Regions from separate parts of the Streptomyces sp. NA04227 genome, predicted to be linked through region 2. Evidence: predicted binding sites of a transcription regulator. Region 2 holds the regulator's gene; the other holds the start of a gene.
What was found. Region 2 encodes HspR, which represses chaperone genes until heat shock. Its sites were predicted from a motif close to TTGAGNNNNNNNNNCTCAA; they were not measured.
Positions count from the first base shown of each region.

Region 1 (7,857 bases), 2.3 Mb from region 2:
AGACCGGTGAAGGTGCCCTCGGCGCCCAGGTGGTACTTCACGTCGCCGGAGCCGTGCATCGACTTCGGGTCGAGGTTGCCCTCGAACTCGCGGAAGATCTGCGCGTACGACTTGCCGACGATGTTGGCCAGGACGTTCAGCCGGCCGCGGTGGGCCATGCCGATGACGACCTCGTCGAGCCGGTTCTCGGCAGCCGAGTCGATGACCGCGTCGAGCAGCGGGATGACCGATTCGCCACCCTCGAGCGAGAAGCGCTTCTGGCCGACGTACTTCGTCTGCAGGAAGGTTTCGAAGGCCTCGGCGGCGTTCAGGCGGCGCAGGATCCGCAGCTGCTCCTCGCGCTCCGGCTTGGAGTGCGGGCGCTCGATGCGGTCCTGGATCCACTTGCGCTGCTTCGGGTCCTGGATGTGCATGAACTCGATGCCGGTGGTGCGGCAGTACGAGTCGCGCAGCACGCCGAGGATGTCGCGCAGCTTCATCATCGACTTGCCGGAGAAGCCGCCGACCGCGAACTCGCGCTCCAGGTCCCACAGGGTGAGGCCGTGCTCGGCGATGTCCAGGTCGGGGTGCTTGCGCTGCTTGTACTCCAGCGGGTCGGTGTCGGCCATGACGTGGCCGCGGACCCGGTAGGAGTGGATCAGCTCGAAGACCCGGGCGGCCTTGGTGACGTCGTCGTCGTGCGAGGCGTCGATGTCACGGTTCCAGCGGACCGGCTCGTACGGGATCCGCAGCGACTCGAAGATCTCGTCGTAGAAGTCGTTCTGGCCGAGCAGCAGGTTCGCGACGTTGCGCAGGAACTCGCCGGAGGCCGCGCCCTGGATGACCCGGTGGTCGTAGGTCGAGGTCAGGGTCATGACCTTGGAGATGCCCAGCTGGTTCAGGGTGTCCTGGGACGTGCCCTGGTACTCGGCCGGGTACTCCATGGCGCCGACGCCCATGATCACGGACTGGCCGGGCATCAGGCGCGGCACGGAGTGCACGGTGCCGATGCCGCCCGGGTTGGTCAGCGAGACGGTGACGCCGGTGAAGTCGTCCATCGTCAGCTTGTTGTCGCGGGCGCGACGGACGATGTCCTCGTAGGCCTGCCAGAACTCGAAGAAGTTCAGCGTCTCGGCGGCCTTGATCGCGGCGACCACGAGCTGGCGGTCGCCGTTCGGCTTGACCAGGTCGATGGCGAGGCCGAGGTTCACGTGCTCCGGCTTGACCAGGGTCGGCTTGCCGTCCTTCTCCGCGAAGGAGTTGTTCATGGACGGCATGGCCTTGATCGCCTGCACCATCGCGTAGCCGATCAGGTGCGTGAAGGAGATCTTCCCGCCCCGGGCGCGCTTGAGGTGGTTGTTGATGACGATCCGGTTGTCGAACAGCAGCTTCACCGGGACGGCGCGGACCGAGGTGGCGGTCGGCAGCTCCAGCGAGGCGTTCATGTTCTTCGCGACGGCGGCCGAGGGGCCGCGCAGGGTCACGAACTCCGGTCCGGCCGGTGCCTCGGCGCCTTCGGCGGCGGGCTTCGCGGCGGGCGCGGCCTTGGCCGGTGCGGGCTTGGCGGCCGGGGCCGGGGCCTGCTTCGCGGGCGCCGGAGCGGCCGGAGCCGGAGCGGGCTCCGCGGGCGCGGCCGGAGCCGCGGGGGCGGCCTGGGCCGCCGGTGCGGCGGGCTCGGTGCTCGGGGGCGCCGTGGCCGGCTTGGCCTGGGTGGCACCGCCACCCGGCTTGTAGTCGGCGAAGAAGTCCCACCAGGCACGGTCTACCGAGTTCGGGTCCTGGAGGTACTGCTGATAGATCTCGTCGACGAGCCACTCATTGGGACCGAACGCGGCAGCAGGGTTCTTGCCCTGCCCGTCTTGGTCCTCGGTAGAGACACTCGGGTTACTGGGGGACTGTGGCGACACGGCGGCAACCGCCCTCTTCCGCTTCACAAGGTGATGGACAGCGGAAATAAAGGCTACGCCTCCCCGGCCCTGAGATGCAGGCCGGGCCGCTGATCCGTCACGTAAGTCACATCGGAATGTGTGTTTCAGGCGTGGAAATGGCGGGAAACAAACGCGGTTCGCCGCAGGTGAAAAGGCCGACGGGCGGCTTCCGGCCACGTTTTCCGGGCCCGCCGCGCTCGCCTGCGGCAATTCCGGACGCCCCGCGTCCGGATCCAGCCGCTCCGCTTCGAACTCTACGTCAACTCAGCGGAGGCGTCAGGCCCGGCAGAGTGACCTGGATCCGGCAGCCCCGAGGTGATTCGGCCACTCCGATCGCGCCGCCGTGCAGATCCACCGCCCAGCGCGCGATGGCGAGCCCGAGCCCGGTCCCGCCGTCGCTGCCCGCGCCCTGCCCCTTCGCCGGGTGGCCGTGGCTGCCCCGGTTGAACCGCTCGAAGACGCGGTGCCACTCGGACTCCGGGATGCCGGGCCCCTCGTCCAAGACCTCCAGCTCCAGGGACTCGGGGTGGTATCCGCGGCGGGCACGTACCGTCACCCGCCCGTGCGGCGGAGAGTGCTTCACGGCGTTGTCGATGAGATTCGCCACCACCTGGTGGATGCGCTCCGGGTCGGCGTGCGCGGTCAGCTCCGGCGGCGAGACGTCCAGGTGCAGATGGACGTCGGTACGGGTGTGGCGGCCCGAGCCCGAGGTCATGCCGCCGCGCTGCGAGGCGGCCGAGCCGCTGAGCTGGGCCTCCTTCAGGACTCCGGAGAGATAGGGCCAGACCTCGAAGCGGCGGGCCTTGAGCGGGACCACGCCGTTGTCCAGCCGCGACAGGTCGAGCAGCGTCTCGACCAGGCGGCCCAGGCGCTCGGTCTGCTTCAGGGCCGTCCGCATGGTCTCCGGGTCGGCGCTGGAGACACCGTCCACGACGTTCTCCAGGACGGCGCGCAGCGCGGCGATCGGGGTGCGCAGCTCGTGCGAGACATTCGCCACCAGCTCCTTGCGCTGGCGGTCCTGTGCCTCCAGGTCGTCGGCCATGCGGTTGATCGTGGAGGCCAGGTCGCCCAGCTCGTCCAGGCGGTCGGCGCCGCGGACCCGCCGGGTGTAGTCACCGTTGGAGATCGAGCGGGCCACGATGTTCATCTCGTCCAGCGGCGCGGTCAGCGAGTGCGCCACGAACTGGGTGATCAGCAAGGTGGCGATCACCGAGAACACCGTGATGAACCGCAGCTCGGTCTCGGTGCGGACGGCGATCATCAGCAGACCCGTGGTGATGAACACGGAGACGACGACCAGCGTGCCGAGCTTGGCCTTCACCGAGAACGGCCGCGGCCACAGCCGGCTGCGGGCCTTGGCGTACCAGGCCGCGACGCCGCAGTGCCGGTCGTCCGCGCCGGTCATGGAGTCGGCGTCTCCAGGGCGTAGCCCACGCCGTGCACCGTACGGATCCGCTCGGCGCCGATCTTCCGGCGCAGTGCCTTGATGTGGCTGTCGACGGTGCGGGTGCCGGAGGCGTCCGCCCAGTCCCAGACCTCGGCGAGCAGCTGCTCACGGGAGAGCACGGCGCGCGGCGTGTTCGCCAGGCACACGAGCAGGTCGAACTCGGTCGGCGTGAGGTGCACGTCCTCGCTGCGCACCCGTACCCGCCGCTGCGAGTGGTCGATCTCCAGTTCGCCGAGCCGGAGGATGCCGCTGCGCGGTGTCGCCGCGGCCAGCGCGGCACGCTCGACCCGGCGCAGCAGTACGTGCACCCGGGCGGCCAGCTCGCGCATCGAGAACGGCTTGGTCATGTAGTCGTCGGCGCCCACGCCGAGGCCGACCAGCATGTCCGTCTCGTCGTCCCGCGCGGTGAGCATCAGCACCGGCACCGGGCGCTGGGCCTGCACCCGGCGGCACACCTCCAGGCCGTCGAAGCCCGGCAGCATGATGTCGAGGATCAGCAGATCGGGCTGCCAGGCCTCCGCGGTGTCCACGGCCGAGGGTCCGTCGCCCGCGGTTTGCACCAGGAATCCCTCGGCGCGCAGCCGGGCGGAGACGGCGTCCACGATCGTCGGATCGTCCTCGACGACGAGAACCCGTCGCTGGGCACCCGGTGCGGCCGTACCGGTGCCGTTGTGGGAGGTCTGTGTCTGCTCCATCGCCCCGCCCCTGACTGTGCTTTCCGGAATCCTGGCATGATTCCACGGTTGCGCTGCACGTCTGAACACGTCTGATTGATCCGGTCGCTCAGCAGAGTACGGGCAGTAACCGCCTCGCGGCTATCCAGGCCTCACCGCGAGGTGCACGGCGTCCGGTACGCCCCGCGCAACCGTGATTTCTTCGGTACGTACCTGTTCGTACCCCGCGTCCCGCAGTGCCGCCTCGAACGCGGGCGAGGGCTTGGCCGACCAGATGGCAAGCACCCCGCCGGGCGTGAGGCGGCGTTTGCAGACGGCGAGCCCCGACGGCGAGTACAGCCCGTCGTTGTCCTCGGTCACCGTCCAGTCCGGACCGTTGTCGATGTCCAGGCAGAGGACGTCGTACCGCGGCGCCCGGTCGTCCCGGAGGTGGGCGAGCAGGTCGGTACGGGCGATCGACGCTCGCGGATCCGCGAGCGCCGCGCGGGAGAGCTCGCCGAGCGGGCCGTCCAGATGCCAGTCGACGATGGCCTGCTCCCGCTCGACCACCGTGATCCGTCCCCAGCGCGGCTCGCCCGCGGCATGCGCCAGCGAGAAGCCGACCCCGAGCCCGCCGATCAGCAGCGCCGGGTCCGGCCGCCCGTCGAGCGCGCCGAGCGCCGCGTCCACGAGCAGCCGCTCGGAGCGCCCGTCGGAGGTGTCCATCAGGAAGCACCCGTTGGCGATGATCTGCAGCAGCCCGCCGTGGCGGCGAAGCACCACCTCGCCGTACGGACCCTCGCGCCGGTCGAGCACCTCCGGCGCCTCGGGCTCGTACGTGCCCGTGCGCGTGCCGCTTTTGGTGCCCGCGACGGAGTGCGCGTTGTTCGCGTTCATGGCCGTCCACTGTGCCGTACGCCTCCGACAGTGGCCGAATCCGTACGACCGCTGTCGCCGGTGCGCTGAGCGGAGTGCGGGTCAGTCCTCGCTGGGGGCCGGGGCGCCGAGGCCGTACCTCACCATCTCCCCGTCCCGGTCGAGCAGGCGCATTCCGGCCTTCTCCAGTACGCGGACGGAGGCCGGATTGGCCGTTTCCACCTGGGCCTCGACGGTGCGCACGCCCGGCGCGGTCAGTCCGTGCGCGGCGAGCGCGCGGGTCGCCTCGGTCGCGTAACCGAGGCCGCGGCGGGAGGCGACGATGCCGTAGCCGATCTCGAGTCGCCCCTCCAAGGGTGGCCAGAACAAGCCAATCGATCCGACGACCAGCCCGGTCTCCCGCTCGCTCACCGTTCGGTGCCCGAACTCCCCGAGAGCCTCCGGCCGCTCCCGCAGGAACCCCGCGATCACGGTGTCCCCCTCGGCGGGAAAGTCCTCGGCCCAGTGCGGCAGCCGGGTATTCGCCACGACCGCGTCCAGTTCCTCGTCCGTCCACGGCCGCAGCTCCAGTCGCTCGGTGACAAGGGGAGCGGGAGCGGAGGGAGAGGAGGGAGGAGGGGGAGAGATCGGAGGGGTGGGAGCGCCAGAGGAAGAAGGAGAAGAGGGAGGAGGAGGGGAAGGAAGGGAGGGCAAGCGTCGCTCCTGTCGCGGATCGGGTGCCGCGCGGAGCGCGGGCGGGCCGAGAGTAGGCGGGGGTGCGCCCCCTCTGCCACGGAATTTCGGCGCCCGGGAGGCGGTGCGAGGTGGTACGCGGAATGCGCCCGGCGAACCCGGACGTTCCCTCCCGTACGCCCCAGTCGTCACCCTCGCCGCCGTAGCGATCGCTCACAGCGAACAACCGTTGGGGAACATCCCCAGGCTCACAAGCATTGAGTGGGTATCGCTCAACTTGACTGCCGAAGGGGAGATCATGGCTGCTGAGTCCGGTGAAAACAGGGTGCCGAGCACGCTCACCCTGCCCGTGCTGCCGCTCGACGACGAGGTCGTGCTGCCCGGGATGGTGGTCCCGCTGGACCTGAACGACAACGACGTACGGGCCGCGGTCGAGGCCGCACAGGTGGCCGCGCGCAACGAGCCGGGCAAGCCGCGGGTGCTGCTGGTCCCGCGCGTCGACGGCACGTACGCGAGCACCGGTGTGCTCGGCACCGTGGAGCAGGTCGGGCGGCTGTCCGACGGTGATCCGGGTGCGCTGATCCGTGGGCACGACCGGGTCCGCATCGGTGCGGGTACCACCGGGCCGGGCGCCGCGCTGTGGGTGGAGGGCCTGCGGATCGAGGAGAAGCTGCCCGAGCCCCTGCCTGGTGCGATCACCGAACTGGTAACCGAGTACAAGGCGCTGGCCACGAGCTGGCTGCGCGACCGCGGGGCCTGGCAGATCGTGGACCGGGTGCAGCAGCTCGCCGACAGCGGCGACGTCGCGCGGCTCGCGGACAACTCCGGTTACTCGCCCTTCCTCAGCACGGCCCAGAAGATCGAACTCCTGGAGACCTCCGACCCGGTCGCCCGGCTCAAGCTCGCCACCGAGCAGCTGCGCGCGCACCTGGCCGAGCAGGAGGTGGCCGAGTCCATCGCCAAGGACGTCCAGGAGGGCGTCGACAAGCAGCAGCGCGAGTTCCTGCTGCGGCGCCAACTGGACGCCGTACGCAAGGAGTTGCGCGAGCTGAACGGCGAGGGCGGCGAGGACGGGTCCGACGACTACCGGGCCCGGGTGGAGGCCGCCGACCTGCCCGAGAAGGTGCGCGAGGCCGCGCTCAAGGAGGTCGAGAAGCTGGAGCGGTCCAGCGACCAGAGCCCCGAGGGCTCCTGGATCCGCACCTGGCTGGACACGGTGCTCGAACTGCCGTGGAACGTCCGCACCGAGGACGCGTACGACATCAGGGGCGCGCAGGCGGTGCTGGACGCCGAGCACGCAGGCCTGGACGACGTGAAGGAACGCATCACCCAGTACCTGGCCGTGCGCAAGCGCCGCGCGGACCGCGGTCTGGGCCTGGTCGGCGGGCGGCTCAACCAAGGGGCGGCGCAGAGCGCCTCGGTCGAGGGTGGTGGCGGGCGACGGGCGGGAGGCGCGGTGCTCGCGCTCGTCGGGCCGCCCGGCGTCGGCAAGACCTCGCTCGGCGAGTCCGTGGCGCACGCGATGGGCCGTGAGTTCGTGCGGGTGGCGCTCGGCGGCGTACGGGACGAGGCGGAGATCCGCGGCCACCGGCGTACGTACGTCGGGGCGCTGCCCGGGCGGATCGTGCGGGCCATCAAGGAGGCCGGGTCGATGAACCCGGTGGTGCTGCTCGACGAGATCGACAAGGTGGGCTCCGACTTCCGCGGCGACCCGGCCGCGGCGCTGCTCGAAGTGCTCGACCCGGCGCAGAACCACACCTTCCGCGACCACTACCTGGAGGTCGAACTCGACCTGAGCGACGTGGTCTTCCTTGCCACCGCCAACGTCCTGGAAGCCATTCCGGAGGCGCTGCTCGACCGGATGGAACTGGTCAGGCTGGACGGGTACACCGAGGAGGAGAAGGTCGTCATCGCCCGGGACCACCTGCTGCCGCGCCAGTTGGAGCGGGCCGGACTGGAGAGTGGTGAAGTGGCCCTGGACGACGGGGCGTTGCGCAAGCTCGCGGGTGAGTACACGCGTGAGGCGGGCGTACGCGACCTGGAACGTTCTCTCGCCCGGCTGCTGCGCAAGATCGCGGCCGAGCACGAACTCGGCAAGCGCGAACTGCCGTTCACGGTCACCGACGCGGATCTGCGGGGCCTGATCGGACGGCCGCACCATGTGCCGGAGTCGGCGCAGGACCCGGCCGAGCGCCGTACGTCGGTGCCGGGCGTGGCGACCGGCCTCGCGGTCACCGGGGCGGGCGGCGACGTGCTGTACGTGGAGGCCTCGCTGGCCGATCCGGAGACCGGTGCCTCGGGT
Region 1 covers NZ_CP054918.1:5,798,755-5,806,611, reverse strand. Annotated here, with positions in the region: gene HUT18_RS24775 (multifunctional oxoglutarate decarboxylase/oxoglutarate dehydrogenase thiamine pyrophosphate-binding subunit/dihydrolipoyllysine-residue succinyltransferase subunit) at 1-1,886, opposite strand, end outside; gene HUT18_RS24770 (HAMP domain-containing sensor histidine kinase) at 2,167-3,312, opposite strand; gene HUT18_RS24765 (response regulator transcription factor) at 3,309-4,049, opposite strand; gene HUT18_RS24760 (spermidine synthase) at 4,170-4,904, opposite strand; gene HUT18_RS24755 (GNAT family N-acetyltransferase) at 4,986-5,411, opposite strand; gene lon (endopeptidase La) at 5,854-7,857, shown strand, end outside.
Region 1: the regulator HspR is predicted to act here: its motif matches at 5,813-5,831, upstream of lon (endopeptidase La).

Region 2 (7,857 bases):
GCATGACGAGGCAGAACGGGCAGGCGGTGGAGACGATGTCCGGGTTGAGGGACAGGGCCTCGTCCACGCGCTCGTTGTTGATGCGCTTGCCGATCCGCTCTTCCATCCACATCCGCGCACCACCCGCACCACAGCAGAAGCCGCGTTCCTTGTGGCGGTGCATCTCCTCGTTCCTGAGGCCCGGAACCTTGGCGATGATCTCGCGCGGCGGGGTGTAGATCTTGTTGTGACGGCCCAGGTAGCACGGGTCGTGGTAGGTGATGATGCCCTCGACCGGCGTCACCGGGATCAACTTGCCCTCGTCCACGAGGTGTTGCAGCAGCTGGGTGTGGTGGATGACCTCGTAGTCACCCCCGAGCTGCGGGTACTCGTTGCCCAGGGTGTTGAGGCAGTGCGGGCACGTCGCGACGATCTTCTTCGCCGAGCGCGGCTTCTTGGTGGCCTCGTCCTCGTCGTCCTCGCCGAAGGCCATGTTCAGCGCGGCGACGTTCTCCATCGCCAGCTCCTGGAACAAGGGCTCGTTGCCGAGACGGCGCGGGGAGTCACCCGTGCACTTCTCATCCCCGCCCATGATGGCGAACTTCACCCCGGCGATGTGCAGGAGCTCGGCGAAGGCCTTGGTGGTCTTCTTCGCCCGGTCCTCCAGAGCGCCCGCGCAGCCCACCCAGTACAGGTAGTCGACCTCGGACAGGTCCTCGATGTCCTTACCGACGACCGGGACCTCGAAGTCGACCTCCTTGGTCCACTCCAGACGCTGCTTCTTCGCCAACCCCCACGGGTTGCCCTTCTTCTCCAGGTTCTTCAGCATCGTCCCCGCCTCCGACGGGAACGACGACTCGATCATCACCTGGTAACGCCGCATATCGACGATGTGGTCAACATGCTCAATGTCGACCGGGCACTGCTCCACACACGCACCACACGTCGTGCAGGACCACAGCACGTCCGGGTCGATCACGCCGTTCTCCTCGGCGGTACCGATCAACGGCCGCTCCGCCTCAGCCAGCGCGGCCGCCGGGACACCGGCGAGCTGCTCCTCGCTGCCCTTCTCCTCGCCCTCGACGGTCTTGCCGCCACCGGCCAGCAGATACGGCGCCTTGGCGTGCGAGTTGTCGCGCAGCGACATGATCAGCAGCTTCGGCGACAGCGGCTTGCCCGTGTTCCACGCCGGGCACTGCGACTGACAACGCCCGCACTCCGTACACGTGGAAAAGTCCAGCAGACCCTTCCAGGAGAACTGCTCCACCTGCGAAACGCCGTAGACCTCGTCCTCACCCGGGTCCTCGAAGTTGATCGGCTTACCACCCGAGGACATCGGCTGCAGCGCACCCAGGGCGGTACGGCCCGAGGACTCGCGCTTGAACCAGATGTTCGGGAAGGCCAGGAAGCGGTGCCAGGCCACGCTCATGTCGAGGTTCGTGGAGACCGTGATCATCCAGATCATGGTCGTGCCGATCTTGATGGTGGCGACCAGGTACACCAGGTGCTGAAGGGTGCCGGTGGACAGGCCGTCGACCAGGGTGGTCAGCGGGTACGAGGCGAAGTAGGCGGCCTCGTAGTGGTCCACGTGGTGCAGTGCGCCTTCGAGGCCGCGCAGGGAGTAGATCGCGAGGCCGATGATCAGGATCACGTACTCGACGAAGTACGCCTGCCACGGGGTCGAGCCGGAGAAGCGGGACTTGCGGCCCGCCTTGTTCGGCAGGCTCAGGAGCCGGACCACGATCAGGGTGAGGATGCCGAGCGTGGTCGCCGAGGCGATGAACTCGACGAACATCTCGTACGGGAGCCAGTCGCCGATGATCGGCAGCATCCAGTCGGCCTGGTAGAGCTGGCCGTACGCGTTCACCAGCGTGCCGACCAGGGTGTAGAAGCCGATGGCGACGAACAGGTGGGCGAAACCGATGAGGGCCCAGCGGTTCATCCGTGAGTGCGCCAGGAACTCCTTGACCAGCGTCACGCTGCGCTGCCAGGGGTTGTCCAGGCGGTTCGCGTTCTCCGGCAGCGGTGCGCCGAGCCGGAAGAAACGTACGAACTTCACGGTGGCGCGGCCGAGGAGGGCGACGCCGATCACGCTGAGGACCGTCGACACGATGATCGCGGCGAGTTGCATGTAGGGCTCCTCGTACCAGATGAGGGCGGCGGGCGACGAGCGGAAGCCGGGCCTGCCGGGGTTCTGCTGCGGGCTGCTGTTCCTGAGCGGCCGCTCAGCTCGTCGCTCAGGGTGTACCCACTTACTGCGCCGCACTGTAGTCAGCCGGATGGTGATCTGTGTCGCTCAGGTAACCCTGCCTTGCCGGGCGGGAGCCCGCGCTTCGGGCGCCGCACTCCCGCGTTCTCCTGTTCCCGGCGCACAGCCCTGCCCGTAAGCGCGGGATAAAAGTTGAGTGGCCTCGACTCACCTCTGTTGACGCATGTGGTTTCGTCGTGCACTCTTGAGCCTGTTCCACTCAAGTCACTGGAGGAATCGAAAATGGCACGTGCGGTCGGCATCGACCTGGGCACGACTAACTCCGTCGTCAGCGTTCTGGAGGGCGGTGAGCCCACCGTCATCACCAACGCAGAGGGCGCCAGGACCACGCCGTCCGTCGTCGCCTTCGCCAAGAACGGTGAGGTGCTCGTCGGCGAGGTGGCGAAGCGGCAGGCGGTCACCAACGTCGACCGGACCATCCGGTCCGTCAAGCGTCACATGGGCACCGACTGGCGCGTCGACATCGACGACAAGGGCTTCAACCCGCAGCAGATCAGCGCCTTCATCCTGCAGAAGCTGAAGCGCGACGCGGAGTCCTACCTCGGCGAGAAGGTCGCGGACGCGGTCATCACCGTCCCGGCGTACTTCAACGACTCCGAGCGTCAGGCCACCAAGGAGGCCGGTGAGATCGCGGGCCTCAACGTCCTGCGCATCGTCAACGAGCCCACCGCGGCCGCTCTGGCCTACGGTCTCGACAAGGACGACCAGACCATCCTGGTCTTCGACCTCGGTGGCGGCACCTTCGACGTCTCGCTGCTGGAGATCGGCGACGGCGTCGTCGAGGTGAAGGCCACCAACGGTGACAACCACCTCGGTGGTGACGACTGGGACCAGCGCGTCGTCGACTACCTGGTGAAGCAGTTCGCCAACGGTCACGGCGTGGACCTCGGCAAGGACAAGATGGCGCTCCAGCGTCTGCGCGAGGCGGCCGAGAAGGCCAAGATCGAGCTGTCCTCCTCCACCGAGACCAACATCAACCTGCCCTACATCACGGCGTCCGCCGAGGGCCCGCTCCACCTGGACGAGAAGCTCACCCGAGCCCAGTTCCAGCAGCTGACGAGCGACCTTCTGGACCGCTGCAAGACGCCGTTCCACAACGTCATCAAGGACGCGGGTATCCAGCTGTCCGAGATCGACCACGTGGTCCTGGTCGGCGGTTCCACCCGGATGCCCGCCGTCGCCGAGCTCGTCAAGGAGCTGACCGGCGGCAAGGAGGCCAACAAGGGTGTGAACCCGGACGAGGTCGTCGCCATCGGCGCCTCGCTCCAGGCCGGTGTCCTCAAGGGTGAGGTCAAGGACGTCCTGCTCCTCGACGTGACCCCGCTGTCCCTCGGTATCGAGACCAAGGGCGGCATCATGACCAAGCTCATCGAGCGGAACACGACCATCCCGACCAAGCGGTCGGAGATCTTCACTACGGCCGAGGACAACCAGCCGTCCGTGCAGATCCAGGTCTACCAGGGCGAACGCGAGATCGCGGCGTACAACAAGAAGCTCGGGATGTTCGAGCTGACCGGTCTGCCGCCGGCCCCGCGCGGTGTCCCGCAGATCGAGGTCTCCTTCGACATCGACGCCAACGGCATCATGCACGTCACCGCGAAGGACCTCGGTACGGGCAAGGAGCAGAAGATGACCGTCACCGGCGGCTCCTCGCTGCCGAAGGACGAGGTCGACCGGATGCGCCAGGAGGCCGACAAGTACGCGGAGGAGGACCACGCCCGCCGCGAGGCCGCCGAGACGCGCAACCAGGGCGAGCAGCTCGTCTACCAGACCGAGAAGTTCCTCAAGGACAACGAGGACAAGGTCCCGGGTGACGTGAAGACCGAGGTCGAGGCCGCGGTCGTCGAGCTCAAGGAGAAGCTCAAGGGCGAGGAGACCGCCGAGATCCGTACCGCCACCGAGAAGGTCGCCGCGGTCTCGCAGAAGCTCGGCCAGGCTCTCTACGCGGACGCCCAGGCCGCCGGTGGCCCCGACGGTGCCGCCCCGGGTGGCGCGCAGGCCGGTCCCGCTGACGCGGACGACGTCGTGGACGCCGAGATCGTCGACGACGAGAAGCCGGGCAAGGACGGTGCCGCGTGACCAAGGAGACCCCGGGCTTCGACGAGAACAACGAGCCTGACGTCTCCGAAGGCGCGTCCGGCGAGGACGACGCCAAGGCCGCAGCGGCCGGTAAGGCCGACGCTCCCTCTCAGGAGGGCGCGTCGGCCCCGGCCGGGGACGCAGGTCTCCTCGCGCAGCTGGACCAGGTACGCACCGCGCTCGGCGAGCGCACCGCGGACCTCCAGCGGCTCCAGGCCGAGTACCAGAACTACCGGCGCCGGGTCGATCGTGACCGGGTCACCGTCAAGGAGGTCGCCGTGGCGAACCTGCTCGGCGAACTGCTGCCGGTGCTCGACGACATCGGCCGGGCGCGGGAGCACGGCGAACTGGTCGGCGGCTTCAAGTCGGTGGCCGAATCGCTGGAGGCCATCACCGCCAAGATGGGTCTGCAGAACTTCGGCAAGGAGGGCGAGCCCTTCGACCCGACGATCCACGAGGCCCTGATGCACAGCTACGCGCCGGACGTCACGGAGACGACCTGCGTCGCGATCCTGCAGCCGGGGTACCGGTTCGGGGAGCGCACCATCCGCCCCGCGCGGGTGGCGGTGGCCGAGCCGCAGCCGGGCGCGCAGCCGGACGGGGGCAAGGACTCCGCGTCCGAGCCGAAGGCCGGCGGCGACAAGGCCAAGGGCAAGGACGGTCAGGACGCCGACGGCGGGGACAAGAACGCCAAGGGAACGGAGAGCGGTGGCCCGGACGAGGGCTGACGCCTTTCGCAGCACACGTGGTCCACAGGGCCCAGACGGCCGAGAGGAGGGACGCCGGGGATGAGTACCAAGGACTTCATCGAGAAGGACTACTACAAGGTTCTCGGCGTCCCCAAGGACGCCACCGACGCCGAGATCAAGAAGGCGTACCGCAAGCTGGCGCGGGAGAACCACCCCGACGCCAACAAGGGCAACGCCACGGCGGAGGAGCGCTTCAAGGAGATCTCCGAGGCGAACGACATCCTCGGCGACCCGAAGAAGCGCAAGGAGTACGACGAGGCGCGCGCCCTGTTCGGCAACGGCGGATTCCGTCCGGGGCCGGGCGCGGGCGGCGGCTCGTTCAACTTCGACCTCGGTGACCTGTTCGGCGGCGGAGCGCAGGGCCAGGGCCAGGGCGCCGGAGGTTTCGGCGGCGGGCTCGGCGACGTGTTCGGCGGCCTGTTCAACCGGGGCGGCGCGCCCGCGGGCGGCCGCACCCAGCCGCGCCGGGGCCAGGACATCGAGTCCGAGGTGACGCTCAGCTTCAACGAGGCCGTCGACGGCGCCACGGTTCCGCTCAGGATGTCCAGCCAGCAGCCCTGCAAGGCCTGTTCGGGCACCGGCGACAAGAACGGCACGCCCCGGGTGTGCCCGACCTGCGTCGGTACCGGGCAGGTGGCGCGCGGCTCGGGCGGCGGCTTCTCGCTGACCGATCCGTGCCCCGACTGCAAGGGCCGCGGCCTGATCGCCGAGGACCCCTGCGAGGTCTGCAAGGGCAGCGGCCGGGCCAAGTCCTCGCGCACCATGCAGGTCCGTATCCCGGCGGGCGTCAGCGACGGGCAGCGCATCCGGCTGCGCGGCAAGGGCGCCCCCGGCGAACGCGGCGGACCGGCCGGTGACCTGTACGTGGTGGTGCACGTCGACGCCCATCCGGTCTTCGGCCGCAAGGGCGACAACCTCACCGTCACCGTGCCGGTCAGCTTCACCGAGGCGGCACTCGGCGGCGAGATCAAGGTGCCCACCCTCGGCGGGCCCCCGGTCACGCTGAAGCTTCCGGCGGGCACCCCCGGCGGCCGCACCATGCGGGCCCGCGGCAAGGGCGCGAGCCGGGCCGACGGAACCCGCGGCGATCTGCTGATCACCGTGGAGGTCGTCGTACCCAAGGACCTCTCGGGCAAGGCGAAAGACGCCCTGGAGGCCTACCGCGAGGCGACTGCGGACGACGATCCGCGGGCAGAACTCTTCCAGGCCGCGAAGGGAGCATGAGGATGGATGGGCGACGCCGTAACCCGTACGAGCTGACCGACGAGACCCCGGTGTACGTGATCTCGGTGGCGGCCCAACTGTCCGGCCTGCACCCGCAGACCCTCCGCCAGTACGACCGCCTGGGCCTGGTCTCCCCGGACCGCACCGCCGGCCGGGGCCGCCGCTACTCGGCCCGCGACATCGACCTGCTCCGCCAGGTGCAGGCCCTCTCCCAGGACGAGGGCATCAACCTGGCCGGCATCAAACGCATCATCGAGCTGGAGAACCAGGTCGCCGCACTCCAGTCCCGCGTCGCCGAACTCTCGGCAGCGGTCGAGGGCGCGGCGGCGGCGATGCAGCAGCGCGAGGACGCGGTGCACGCTTCGTACCGGCGCGATCTCGTGCCGTATCAGCAGGTGCAGCAGTCGAGCGCGTTGGTGGTTTGGCGGCCCAAGCGGCAGCAGGGGCAGTAGCGAGTCCATCCGATGACAGGGCCGGGACGACTGGGTTGGTGACGGTCGTTCCGGCTCTTTCGTTTGCGCGAGTTCAGGCGTCCAGGCTGCTGCCAAATCCACCGAACAGCGGGGCGCACAAGGCCGCGAGCGGAGCCGTCCGAGGGATTGAGTCGGCGTGCGGCGGCGGGCTGAGGGCTGTCGGGCAGGCACCGCGCCTAGCGTCGAGACCATGATCAAAAAGAGAACAGCTGTTTGCCTTCTCCTCTGCGGCGCTATCGCCGCCGCGACCCCCGCCGCCCAAGCGGCCCTCCTCGCTCCCCAGTGGCAGCGCGTCGGCACCGGCATCACCGGTGGTGTGAGCGGCATGGCCGTGCAGGAGGGCGGGGCGGGTGGCGAGGGTTCGGCCGATCTGGTCGTGGTGCGGGACAACAAGAAGGCGGGCGAGAGCCGGGTCGCCACGGTGCGGCTGCGGCCCGGCGAGGTGCCGGTGACCAGGGAGTTGGACTGGAGTGGTCCGCTGCCCGCGGATCTGGAGGCGCTCGACGCGGTGCCGGGGCAGCCGGGCCGCTACGTCGCGGTGACCAGTGCGGGCATGGCGTACGAGATCGTCGTCGCGGGTGGGACGGCGACCGTGCAGGGCGATCCCGTCGCGCTGCCGGACCGGCGGCCGGGGGACAACTACGAGAGCTTCGCGCTGTGGTCCGAGGGCGCCTCGGGCCGGGTCTTCGCGGTGTGGGCCACCAGGGGCGCGGGCAGCGAGCATGCCATGGTGCGGGCCGCCGAGGTGCGGGACGGCGGCCTCGGAGCCGGAATGGGGGCGCCGAGCGTCCGGGAGTTCGCCGTGCCGGTCCCGGACCGGGACGAGGTGCGGCACATCAGCGACCTCAAGGTGCTGGCCGACGGCAGGCTCCTGGTGTCCTCGGCGTCCGACCCCAATGTGGACGACGGGCCGTTCAGTTCCGCGGTGTACGACGCCGGGCAGTTGGTCGTGCGAGGGCAGGACCGGGTCGTGCTGAACCTGCGGGAGCAGGCGGACCTCGTGCCGCTGCGGACCTTCACCCTCCAGGACAACCGCAAGATCGAGGCGGTCACGGTGCTGCCCGACGGACAGGCCGTCTGGGGC
Region 2 covers NZ_CP054918.1:3,514,849-3,522,705, reverse strand. Annotated here, with positions in the region: gene HUT18_RS15000 ((Fe-S)-binding protein) at 1-2,110, opposite strand, end outside; gene dnaK (molecular chaperone DnaK) at 2,471-4,327, shown strand; gene grpE (nucleotide exchange factor GrpE) at 4,324-5,055, shown strand; gene dnaJ (molecular chaperone DnaJ) at 5,116-6,300, shown strand; gene HUT18_RS14980 (heat shock protein transcriptional repressor HspR) at 6,303-6,752, shown strand; gene HUT18_RS14975 (hypothetical protein) at 6,964-7,857, shown strand, end outside.